2 regions of the Nitrospirillum guanabarense genome follow, and region 1 is predicted to be linked to the other one. Evidence: predicted binding sites of a transcription regulator. Region 1 holds the regulator's gene; the other holds the start of a gene.
What was found. The regulator LexA, encoded in region 1, represses DNA repair genes until DNA is damaged. The targets are predictions, from matches to a motif close to ATGTTCTANTTTGGTTC.

Region 2: dinB (DNA polymerase IV) is a predicted target of LexA. The motif match lies at 3,250-3,266, and genes of this name have one in related genera.

Annotation. Positions count from the first base shown of each region.
Region 1 covers NZ_JAYEER010000004.1:1,350,878-1,356,498, reverse strand. Annotated here, with positions in the region: gene UAA55_RS24240 (ComEC/Rec2 family competence protein) at 102-2,069, shown strand; gene lexA (transcriptional repressor LexA) at 2,206-2,928, opposite strand; gene UAA55_RS24230 (molybdopterin molybdotransferase MoeA) at 3,081-4,280, opposite strand; gene moaC (cyclic pyranopterin monophosphate synthase MoaC) at 4,295-4,786, opposite strand; gene trpC (indole-3-glycerol phosphate synthase TrpC) at 4,788-5,603, opposite strand; gene trpD (anthranilate phosphoribosyltransferase) at 5,616-5,621, opposite strand, start outside.
Region 2 covers NZ_JAYEER010000004.1:98,506-104,126, forward strand. Annotated here, with positions in the region: gene UAA55_RS18500 (hypothetical protein) at 1-1,702, shown strand, start outside; gene UAA55_RS18505 (ATP-binding protein) at 1,758-3,149, opposite strand; gene dinB (DNA polymerase IV) at 3,303-4,376, shown strand; gene UAA55_RS18515 (alpha/beta fold hydrolase) at 4,407-5,114, opposite strand; gene UAA55_RS18520 (glutathione S-transferase family protein) at 5,372-5,621, shown strand, end outside.

The DNA of each region.
Region 1 (5,621 bases):
GCGAATTTGGCGCCGACCCACCCCCTTCAGATGTGATGCGGATCACACATCGTGCGCTCGCCGCGTTAGCCAGCATTGTCACATCAGCGTATGTCAATTTGGTGGAAGAGCGGGAACGTTGGGTCCTTTGGGTTCCTGTTTTCCTGGGCGCCGGCATCGCCCTTTACTTCGCCATGCCGGGAGAGCCGCCGCCCTGGTCGGGTCTGCTGTTCACCCTGGGCGTCTTCGGCCTGTACCTGCTGGCCGGCGACCGGCTGCCCCTGCGTCTGACGCTGGGCGCGCTGCTGGCCTTGGGGATGGGGTTCACGGCGGTGGAGGCGCGCACCACCTGGCTGAGGACCCCCATCCTGCAGCGACCCCTGGGCCCCGTGCCGGTGGAAGGCCGCGTCGCCAATGTGGAGCGTCTGGACAAGGGTGTACGCGTCACCCTGGCCGACCCGCGCATCCCCCGCCAGGCGCCGGATTTGACTCCGCCCGCCGTACGCATCCGCCTGCGCCCCACCGATGCTGCGCCACCGGCGGGCACGCGGGTGCGCATCCTGGCGGCCCTGCGCCCACCGCCCGACAGCCCGGAGCCGGGCGCCTACGATTTCCGCCGCTCCGCCTTCTACCAGGGCATCGGGGCGGTGGGTTTCGCCTTCAAGACGCCGGAGGTGGTGGCGCCGGCGCCGGTGGGTTGGATCGGTTGGGTCAACGACCGGGTGGTGGCCTTGCGCGAGCTGATCGCCAGCCGCGTGGCCGAGCGCCTGACGGGCGCGCCCGCCATGATCGCCATCGCGCTGCTGAATGGGGAGCAGACGGGCATTCCCCCGGATGACCTGCAGGCCATGCGCGTCTCGGGCCTGCAGCACATCCTGTCCATCTCCGGACTGCACATCAGCCTGGTGGCGGCGCTGTTCTATTTCTTCGCCCGCGCGGCCCTGGCGCTGTGGGAGGGCGTGGCGTTGCGCCATCCCATCAAGAAGTACGCCGCCGCCTTCGCCATCCTGGCGACGCTCGCCTACATGATGCTGGTCGGGGCGCAGGTGCCCACCTTGCGCTCCGTCCTCATGACGGCGCTGGCCATGGTGGCCATCCTGGCCGACCGTTCGGTCCTGAGCCCCCGGGCCATCGCCGTTGCCGGCATCCTCTGCCTGCTGTACCAGCCGGAGCAGTTGCCCGGCCCCAGTTTCCAGATGAGCTTCGGCGCCGTGCTGGCGCTGATCAGCGCCTACGAGGTGCTGCGCGAGCCGATGAACCGCTGGCGCAAGGAGGGCGGCTGGCCACGGCGCGCCCTGCTGTTCGTGGGCGGGCTGTGCCTGACCTCCATCATCTCCACCATCGCCACCATGCCGTTCTGCCTCTACCACTTCCAGCAGGTGGCCAATTACGGCGTGCTGGCCAACCTGATCGGCATTCCCATCACCGAGCTGTGGATCATGCCGCTGTGCCTGCTGGCCTATGTCGCCATGCCCTTCCATCTGGAGGGCTGGATCATCGACATGATCGGCTGGGGCTGCGAGGGCATCCTGTGGACCGCGCGCGTCACCGCCGCCTTGCCGGGGGCCGCGCTGCACGGCGCCGCCCTGTCCGACCTGGCCTTCGGCCTGATGGTGGGCGGCGGCCTGTGGCTCATGCTGTGGCGCCGCCGCTGGCGCCTGATCGGCTTGGCGCCCATCGCGCTCGGCTGCGTGCTGGCGCCGTTGACGCCCCGGCCGGACATGGTGGTGTCGGGCGGCGGCACCATGGTGGCGGTGCGTGACGGCGGCGGCAAGCTGTGGCTGTCGTCCTCGCGCGGTGGCGGCTTCGAGGTGGAGACCTGGGGCAAGCGCGATGGCGGGGAGGGGCGCCCGCCCGCCTGGCCCACCGTGGGCACGGATGACGGCAGCCTGCGCTGCGACAGCCTGGGATGCCTCTACCACCCCGATCTCTATCGTCCTGGACCGGCGCGATCCGGCGGCGCCCGAAGGCCGGTTGGTGGCCATCGCCTGGACCCGCGACGCCCTGGCGGAGGATTGCGACAACGCCGACCTGGTGATCTCCCGCGTGCCGGCGGCCGGCTGCGACGCCCCCCGCGTCATCGGCCCTGACGTGCTGGCCGCCTGCGGCGCCCATGCCCTGTACTTCGAACGCGGCGGTGTACGCATCGAGACGGTACACGACCCGCAAAGCAAACGGCCCTGGGACTGAGGTGGCCAGGGCCGCTGTCTAGTCCAGGATGTCTGGTCAATAGCGGCGGAACAGGCCGACCAGGCGGCCCTGAACCCGCACCCGGTCGGCACCGAACACCCGCGTTTCATAGGTGGGGTTGGCGGGCTCCAGCGCGATGGAGTTGTTCTTGCGGCGCAGGCGCTTCAGCGTCACCTCGGCTGCGTCGACCAAGGCGACGACGATGGCGCCGTTCTCCGCCGTTTCGCAGCGTTGGATGATGACGGTGTCACCGTCATGAATGCCAGCCTCCACCATGCTGTCGCCCGCCACTTCCAGGGCGTAGTGCTCGCCGATGCCCAGCATGGAGACGGGGATGTCGATGGTGCTGCCACTGTCACGCAGCGCTTCGATGGGCAGGCCGGCGGCGATGCGGCCGTACAGCGGCAGGCTGACGGCGCCGATGGCATCGCCGGCATCCCGGCCGGGCAGGCCCGCCTGGAAGTCCGCCTTGATGACATTGGGCTTGAAGCGGGGTTCCACGTCCGCCGGCGCCGCGGCGGCGGCCTTCTTGGGTGCCGGCGTCGTCTCCGGCAGGCGCAGCACCTCCAGCGCCCGGGCGCGGTGGGGCAGGCGGCGGATGAAGCCACGCTCCTCCAGTCCGGTGATCAGCCGATGGATGCCGGACTTGGACTTGAGGCCCAAGGCATCCTTCATCTCATCGAATGAGGGGGAGACGCCGCCTTCACCCAGATGCTGGTGGATGTACAGCAGCAGCTCCTGTTGCTTCCGCGTCAGCATATCGCCCCCTTCGCTGTGTCGAGCCGCTAGATATGGAACAAACCCGAAACGTACTGGCCATGTTCTATTTTGGTTCACGGCCCACGTCAAGGGTCAGCGATGAAAAACCATCAGACGATGACAGATTTAGGGCGGGTTCGGGGCTCGGGACCTTAAATCTCGTCCAGTGGGACGATATCCACCACCGTGCCGGCCTCGGCGGCGGGGGCATGGGGCGGGCGGACGATCAGGCAATCCGCCGCCGCTAGGCGACTCAGCATGGAGCTGTCCTGCTGGCTGAAGGTCGCCACGCCGGGCAACGCGCCATCGCCGGGCACCAGGGCGGCACGCAGATAATCCTGCCGGCGGTCGTTGGCGGGCAGGGGGGTGGCCAGCACGGCCCGCGCCCTGGGCAACTCGGCCGGGGCCAGCCCTCGCATCCGGCGCAGCGCCGGCACCAGGAACAGGATGGCGCACACCAGGCTGGAGACGGGGTTGCCCGGCAAGCCCAGCAGGGGTGTGCCGCCCAGGCGGCCGAACATCAGCGGCTTGCCCGGCCGCATGGCGATCTTCCAGAAGTCGAGTTCAAGCCCCTCGCCGCCCAGCGCGCCGCGCACCAGATCGTATTCGCCGACGGAGGCGCCGCCGGTGGTGACCAGCAGATCGCAGCCGGTGGCCCCCCGCGCCAGGGTGGCCAGGGCGTCGGCGTCATCGGGGGCGATGCCCAGGTTGACCGGGATGCCGCCATGGCGCCGCACCAGGGCGGCCAGGGCCAGGCCATTGCTGCTGACGATCTGGCCGGGGCCTAGCGGCTCCCCCGGCATCACCACCTCGTCGCCCGTGGCCAGGATGGCGACGCGGGGGCGGCGGTGCACGGTGAGGAAGGGGTGGTTCATGGCGGCGGCCAGGGCCAGGTCGCGCACGGTCAGGCGGCGGCCGGCCTTCAGGCCCACGGTTCCGGCGGTGAAGTCCAGGCCGGCGGCGCGCACCCAGCGGCCGGGCCTGCCTTCGCGCACCCGCACGCTGTCGCCCAGGTCGTCGCAGTCCTCCTGCAGCGCCACGGTGTCGGCGCCCTCGGGCATGACGCTGCCGGTGAACAGGCGCACGGCCTGGCCCGGGCCCACCGCGCCGGCGAACGGCCGACCGGCCGGCGCCTCGCCGATCCGGGCGAGGGTGACGGGCAGAGTGCCCAGGTCCGGCCCCCGCACCGCCCAGCCGTCCATGGCGGAGACGGCGGCCGGCGGCTGCGTCACCCGGGCCACGACATCGGCCGCCAGCACGCGGCCCAGCGCCTCGCCCACCCCCACCAGTTCGCCGCCCAGGGGCTGGAACTGCGAGAGGATGCGGGCCAGCGCTTCATCAACGGGGATCATGGATGGCCTGCAGGTCAGGAGTTTTCCGCACGGTAGGGGCCGCTCTTGCCACCGTCCTTGGCGATCAGGCGGATATCGGCGATGACCATGCCTTTATCCACCGCCTTGCACATGTCGTACAGCGTCAGGGCGGCGACGCTGACGGCGGTCAGCGCCTCCATCTCCACGCCGGTGCGGCCCTTCAGCTTGGCCGTGGCCTCGATCTCCACGGCGTTGTCCTCAGGCAGGCAGGTCAGGTCCACCGTCACCTTGGTCAGGGCCAGCGGGTGGCAGAGGGGGATCAGGTCGGGGGTGCGCTTGGCCGCCATGATGCCGGCCAGCCGCGCCACGCCCAAGACATCGCCCTTGCCCATCTGGCCCGCCTGGATCAGGGCCAGGGTCTCCGCCTTCATGGTCACGCGGCCGCGGGCGGTCGCCAGGCGCTCCGTCTCCGCCTTGTCGGAAACGTCGACCATCACCGCCCGGCCGGCGGCGTCGAAATGGGTGAGGCCGCTGGTCTCGGCCATCTCAGGCCACCGCCTGGTCCAGGCCCAGCAGGGCGCGGGTGGCGGCCGCCACGTCGGCCTGGCGCATCAGCGACTCACCCACCAGGAAGCGGCGGGCGCCCACGATTTCCATGCGCAGCAGGTCCTGGGGATGATAAAGGCCGCTTTCCGCCACCAGGTGGCGGCCGGGGGGAACCATGCCGGCCAGCATCTCGGTGGTGGCGAGATCGATGGACAGGGTCTTGAGATTACGGTTGTTCACGCCCAGCAGACCGCCGGGCAGGGCCAGGGCGCGGCGCATCTCCTCGATGTCGTGCACCTCGACCAGCACGTCCATGCCCCATCCGGTGGCGGCGCCATACAGCTCCAGCGCCTGGGCGTCGTCCAGCGCCGCCATGATCAGCAGGATGCAGTCGGCCCCCAGGGCGCGGGCCTCGGCCACCTGATAGGTGTCCAGCATGAAGTCCTTGCGCAGCACCGGCAGGTCGCAGGCGGCGCGCGCCGCCACCAGGTACTCGTCCGCCCCCTGGAAATAGGGCACGTCGGTCAACACCGACAGGCAGGCGGCCCCGCCTTCCTGATAGGCCCGGGCCAGGGCGGGGGGATCGAAATCCTCCCGGATCAGGCCCTTGCTGGGGCTGGCCTTCTTGATTTCGGCGATGAGGGCGTAGAGGCCGGCGTCGACCTTGGCCTGCAAGGCCCGGGCGAAGCCCCGGGTGGGGCCGGCGTCGCGCGCCGCCTGTTCCACCTCGGCCAGGGGGCGGGCGGCTTTGCGGGCGGCGATATGCTCACGCTTGTCGGCGCAAATCCGGGCCAGGACGTCTGCTGCGTCGCTCATGCGCGCGCTCCTTCAATC
Region 2 (5,621 bases), 1.3 Mb from region 1:
GACCCGCGTCAAGAAGTGGTTCGAGGAAAAGGGCGTGCAGGTGTCCGGCGGCATCACCCTGGCCGCGGGCGGCGAGGGTGGGCAGTTCGGCACCTTCGACTATGAGAAGCCGGCCGACCGCGAGGAATGCGCCAAGGCGGCGGCGCTGGCCGCCAAGCACTTCGACGACGTGATCCTGGACGATTTCTTCTTCTATGCCAGCAAGAGCGACGCCGACATCGCCGCCAAGGGCAACCGCAGCTGGACCCAGTACCGGCTGGAAACCATGCGGCAGGTGGCGCGCGACTTGGTGCTGAAGCCGGCGAAGGCGGCCAACCCCAAGGTCCGCATGATCGTCAAGTACCCCAACTGGTACGAACACTTCCAGGGCGCGGGCTATGATCTGGAGCAGGAGTCCCAGGATTTCGACGCCATCTACACCGGCACCGAGACGCGCGACCCGGTGATCACCGACCAGCTGCTGCAGCAGTACGAGAGCTACGAGATCTACCGGTACTACAGCAACATCCGGCCCACCGACGCGAAAGGCGGGGTGGGCAACGGCGGCGGCTGGGTGGACACCTATTCCACCCTCTACGTCGACCGCTATGCCGAGCAGCTGTGGGACACGCTGTTCGCCAAGGCGCCGGAGATCACCCTGTTCAACTGGCGCCCCATGTCGGAGGCCGAGGCGGTGCGGCCGGGCGACCGCCAGACCTGGGCCAACCTGCCCACCAGCTTCCGCTGGCAGGAGATGATCTCAGGCTACAAGGCGGGCGCCCAGGCCAACGACCCTGGCCCGGGCTGGGGCCGCGCCGCCGGCTATGCACTGGAGACGGTGGACAAGGACCTGGGCAAGCTGGGCAAGCCCATTGGGATCGCCAGCTACAAGCCCTATCAGTCCTCCGGCGAGGACTTCCTGCACAACTATCTGGGCACCATCGGCATCCCGATCGAGCTGTCGCCCAAGTTCCCCGCCAACGCCGACGTGGCCCTTCTGACCCAGGCCGCGGCGCAGGATCCCAGGATCGTGGATGAGATCAAGGGCAACCTGGCGGCGGGCAAGACCGTGGTCATCACCTCCGGCCTGCTGTCCGCGCTCAAGGGGAAAGGCATCGAGGACATCGCGGAGGTGTGGGACACGGGCCGCAAGGTGGCCATCCACGACTTCATCAACGGCTATGGCGCCGGCAACGGCGACAGCCTGAACGACTCGGCGCGCGACACCCCGGCCGTCCTGTTTCCCGAGATCCACTACTACACCAACGACAGCTGGCCCATCATCCGCGGCGTGGCCAACGCCAAGGGCTTCCCCATCCTGCTGATGAACCGGTATTCCAGGGGCATCCTCTACGTCCTGACCATGCCGGAGAACCCGGGCGACCTCTATAACCTGCCCCAGGGCCTGGTGACCGAGGTGAAGAAGTACCTGCAGCAGGACTTCCCCGTGCGGCTGGACAGCCCGGACCACGTCAGCCTGTTCGCCTATGACAACGACACCTTCGTGGTGGAATCCTTCCGCGACCAGCCGGTGTCGGTGACCCTGTCGCTGCTGGGCCAGGGCGCGCGTCTGCGCAACCTGTCCACCAACGCCGATGTCGCCGCCACGCCGGCGGCGGCCCCCAAGGACGGCAGGTTCCGCCGCGACACCGTGGCCGCCCGCACTGACTTCGGCGTGACGGTGCAGCCGCATTCCTACCAGGTGTTCAAGATCGAGAAGTGAGGGCTCGGCGGGAGTGGCGCTCAGTCGCGCCACTCCTCATTGGGCCTGATTTAGGCTATGCTTTCTTGTATTTGTAATTAAATGCCCTCACACCATTATCGACGAGTATTAATTTTCCTTCCCCTCTCAATTTCTGAAGAGCTTTTTTGACTTTATTGATATCGTCCTCGCCGCTCAGTTGGCGGATGAGTTTGTTTGTTATGATTGCTTCGGGGTTCGTCTCTATGTATTCGAGAATAACGTCCTCAATCGAAGCAATCCGCTGATGTTTAATAATCGCAACAAAGGAATTACCTCTTTCTTCGAATTCTGGATTTACCAACCCAGCTTTCTTCAATTCGTTTCTGACTGTATCTAGTCCCTCTCCAATGTCATGATTTAATGGATTTGGCAGGTTGTGTAGAAGTCTTACGATATTTGGGTTGCGGGAAAAGCGTTCATCGTAGAGGTTGTCTTTTGTCACGTAGCCGGGCAGCTTCCCAGGACTCGTTATCTCGACCCTATTGTCATAGACCTTCACATGTATGTCGTCATTTAAGCTATAGTCTCTATGAATAACGGCATTAACTAAAAGTTCTTTAATGGCTTCGGCAGGGTAGCTCAAAGTTACGAGTTTATCCCCGTCATAGAAGGATGCGCCGTCGACAAGCTCCCTAACTTTCTCAATTGTCTTCAGTATTATTTGTTCTATGCTTCCAGATATTGTGGATGGCATTTCTGGTAGATGTTCTCTTTTGTAATCTTTCTCTGTTGTTCTTAATCTATAAACTTTTACCGCGCATCTAGTTTCGACGGTAGCTTGTGGGTTTTCATCAAAAAGAAGTACGCACCCAACATTCGGTTTTAATGTCGTATCTTTCTCTGAAAGTAGCCGTTGTTTTCTAAGAAATGTGGATTTTTCCATATTTGTTTCTATTCTACTCATGTAATTATTTAGAATCTCGGATTCCGATATTTCATCTATCGTTACGGAATCCACGGGTACGCGTTCGTAGGGAGTTGCGCCCTTCGAGTATGCGAGACTTGTTACTCTTTCCCCTTTAATTTTCAATTTTTGGGCATTAAGCCTTATGAAGCATTCTCCCCCAGCCGTATAGTGAACCTTTGGGCTTTTTGGAATGGATACATGTAAAATATATCCACCAGCAGGAGGAATAAGAAACTCTATAGAGACATTCTCAACCGATGGAACGGTTTGCTCTAGCAAGGTAGCTATGACCCCATTAGCTTCTTCCATAGAAGAAAAGGGTAAAAGCCTTTCACCTGAAAACTTTTTGTCCTCTATTCCCACATATATATCTCCGCCATCTGCATTTGCAAAAGCTATGAAAGTTTCTTGCAGTTTTGATGGCTGAATAGATTTTCCTTTTATGTCAAAAAAGTGCCCCTCATCTTCCATCATAATGTTGTTTAACTCTTTCTGGGTTATCTCGCGTCGCTCGATCATTTATTTCGTGCCCATGCAATTGACGCTCCCCGTTGAGGGGGTGGAAAAGCGTAACGTCATCCTGACCAATCAGTAAAGCGGGAGCTAGCGGGGACAATTTTAGTTCTGTTTTTGTTCTGTCTTGTTGGGCTTATCTGCTAGGATGCCGAGGCCATGACCAGCCCCGGCATCCGCAAGATCATCCACGTCGACATGGACGCGTTCTATGCGTCGGTGGAACAGCGCGACAACCCGCATCTGCGCGGGCGGCCGGTGGCCGTGGGCTACGGCGCCAAGCGCGGCGTGGTGGCGGCGGCGAGCTACGAGGCGCGGGAGTACGGCGTGCGCAGCGCCATGCCCTCCACCACCGCCTTGCGCAAATGCCCGCCGCTGATCTTCGTGCCACCCCGGTTCGAGGTCTACCGCGCCATCTCCCGCCAGATCCGGGAGATCTTCGCCGACTACACCGACCTGATCGAGCCCCTGTCGCTGGACGAGGCTTATCTGGACGTGACGGAAAACCGGCGGGGCTTACCCACGGCGACGGCCACGGCCACGGAAATCCGCGCCCGCATCAAGGCGGAGACGGGGCTGAACGCCTCGGCCGGCATTTCGTACAACAAATTCCTGGCCAAGCTGGCCTCCGACCACCGCAAGCCCAACGGCCAGTTCGTGGTGCCGCCCGGCCATGGCGAGGCCTTCGTGGAAAACCTGCCGGTGGCCAAGTTCCACGGCGTGGGCCCGGTGACGGCGGAGAAGATGAACAGCCTGGGCATCCACACCGGCGCTGACCTGCGCCGCCAGACCGTCAGCTTCCTGCAAACCCATTTCGGCAAGTCCGGTCCCTGGTACCACGCCATCGCCCATGGCGAGGACCACCGCCCCGTGGTCTCTGACCGGCCGCGCAAATCCTCCGGCTCCGAAACCACCTTCCTGGAGGATTTGACGGAGCCGGCGGCGGTGGAGCAAGGCGTGCTGTCCATGGCGGATGAGGTGTGGGCCTGGTGCGAGAAGGCGCAGGCCTTCGGCCGCACCGTGACGGTGAAGATCAAGTACGGCGACTTCCGCCAGGCCACCCGCAGCCGCACCCTGGCGGCACCCGTGGTGTCGCAGGGCCTTTTGCGCGAGACGGCCGTGGAATTGGTGCGCACCGTCTATCCCCTGCCCACGGGCGTGCGCCTGCTGGGGGTGACCGTTTCCAGTTTTGAGGCGTCCGGCCCGCCGGCGCAGCTGGAGTTCGGGTTCTGAGACCCGGCGCCGCTGCGCCGGCCGCCGGGATCATCCGGCCACGCGTCCCACCGCCTCCACGATGACCTGGGCCACGGCCTCCGGCATCGACAACAGGGACAGATGGCTGGCCTTCAGTTCGGTGGTGCGGGCGTTCATCAGGCCGGCCAGCTTGCGCTGCAACTCGACGCTGACGATCCGGTCGTCGCCGGAAACGATGTACCAGTTGGGCCGGCTGGACCAGGCGGCCTCGGTGATCGTGTCGGTGAAGGTGCGGGCCGCCAGGGGCGGCTGCAGCACCGCCAGCAGCCTGGCCTCCTCCTCCGGCAGGTCCTGGCCCACGTCCTGTATCCAGCCCTCGGTGCTCAGGGTCAGGAAGCCGGCGCCGTCGTCGATGATCTTGGCCAGCGCCGGCGGCGGGGCATGCGCCCCGACCAGGTCGCCGGTGCTTTGGCCCACCCCCGGCGCGAAGGCCGCCACATAGACCAGCGCCTTCACCTTCGGATCGTTTCCGGCCTCGGTGATGACGGTGCCGCCCCAACTGTGCCCCACCAGCACGACCGGTCCGGGGATGGTGTTCAGCGCCCGCCGGGTCGCCGCCACGTCGTCGGCGAGGGAGGTGGTGGGGTTCTGGACGGCGACGACGCGCACGCCTTTCTTCATCAGCAGGGGAATGACGTGGCGCCAGCTGGAGGCATCGGCCCAGGCGCCATGGACAAGCACGACGGTCGGGCTGGGGGAGGGCGGGGTGGGTTCCATGGGCTTCAGCTCCTGAGTGTGACGACCCTCGCGGGGGCGGCCGCCACATCTTCAGGCCGAGGGCCGGCATGGTATTGGAGAATGCTCGAGGCTTTGGAGGTTTGACCGCCATAATCCGGCACCGCCGGCAGGCATCCATCATTACGCCACCGGCAATAATGAAGTGCCGAGACCGGTAATTCTCAGCATGGGCTGAATGGGCGACCCTGCCTTCGCGGATCGGGAATGACCCTGGTCCTGAAATCGGGAACCGGATCATGAAGCTCTACCACCATCCCCTGTCGGGCCACTCCCACCGGGCGCGCCTGTTCCTTTCGCTGCTGGCGGTGCCGCACGAACTGATCGAGGTCGACCTGAAGTCCGGCGCCCACAAGAAGCCGGAGTTCCTGGCCCTCAACCCCTTCGGCCAGGTGCCGGTGCTGGAGGACGACGGCATCGTCGTGTCGGACTCCAACGCCATCCTGGTCTACCTCGCCCGCAAGCTGGGCCGCGCCGATTGGCTGCCCG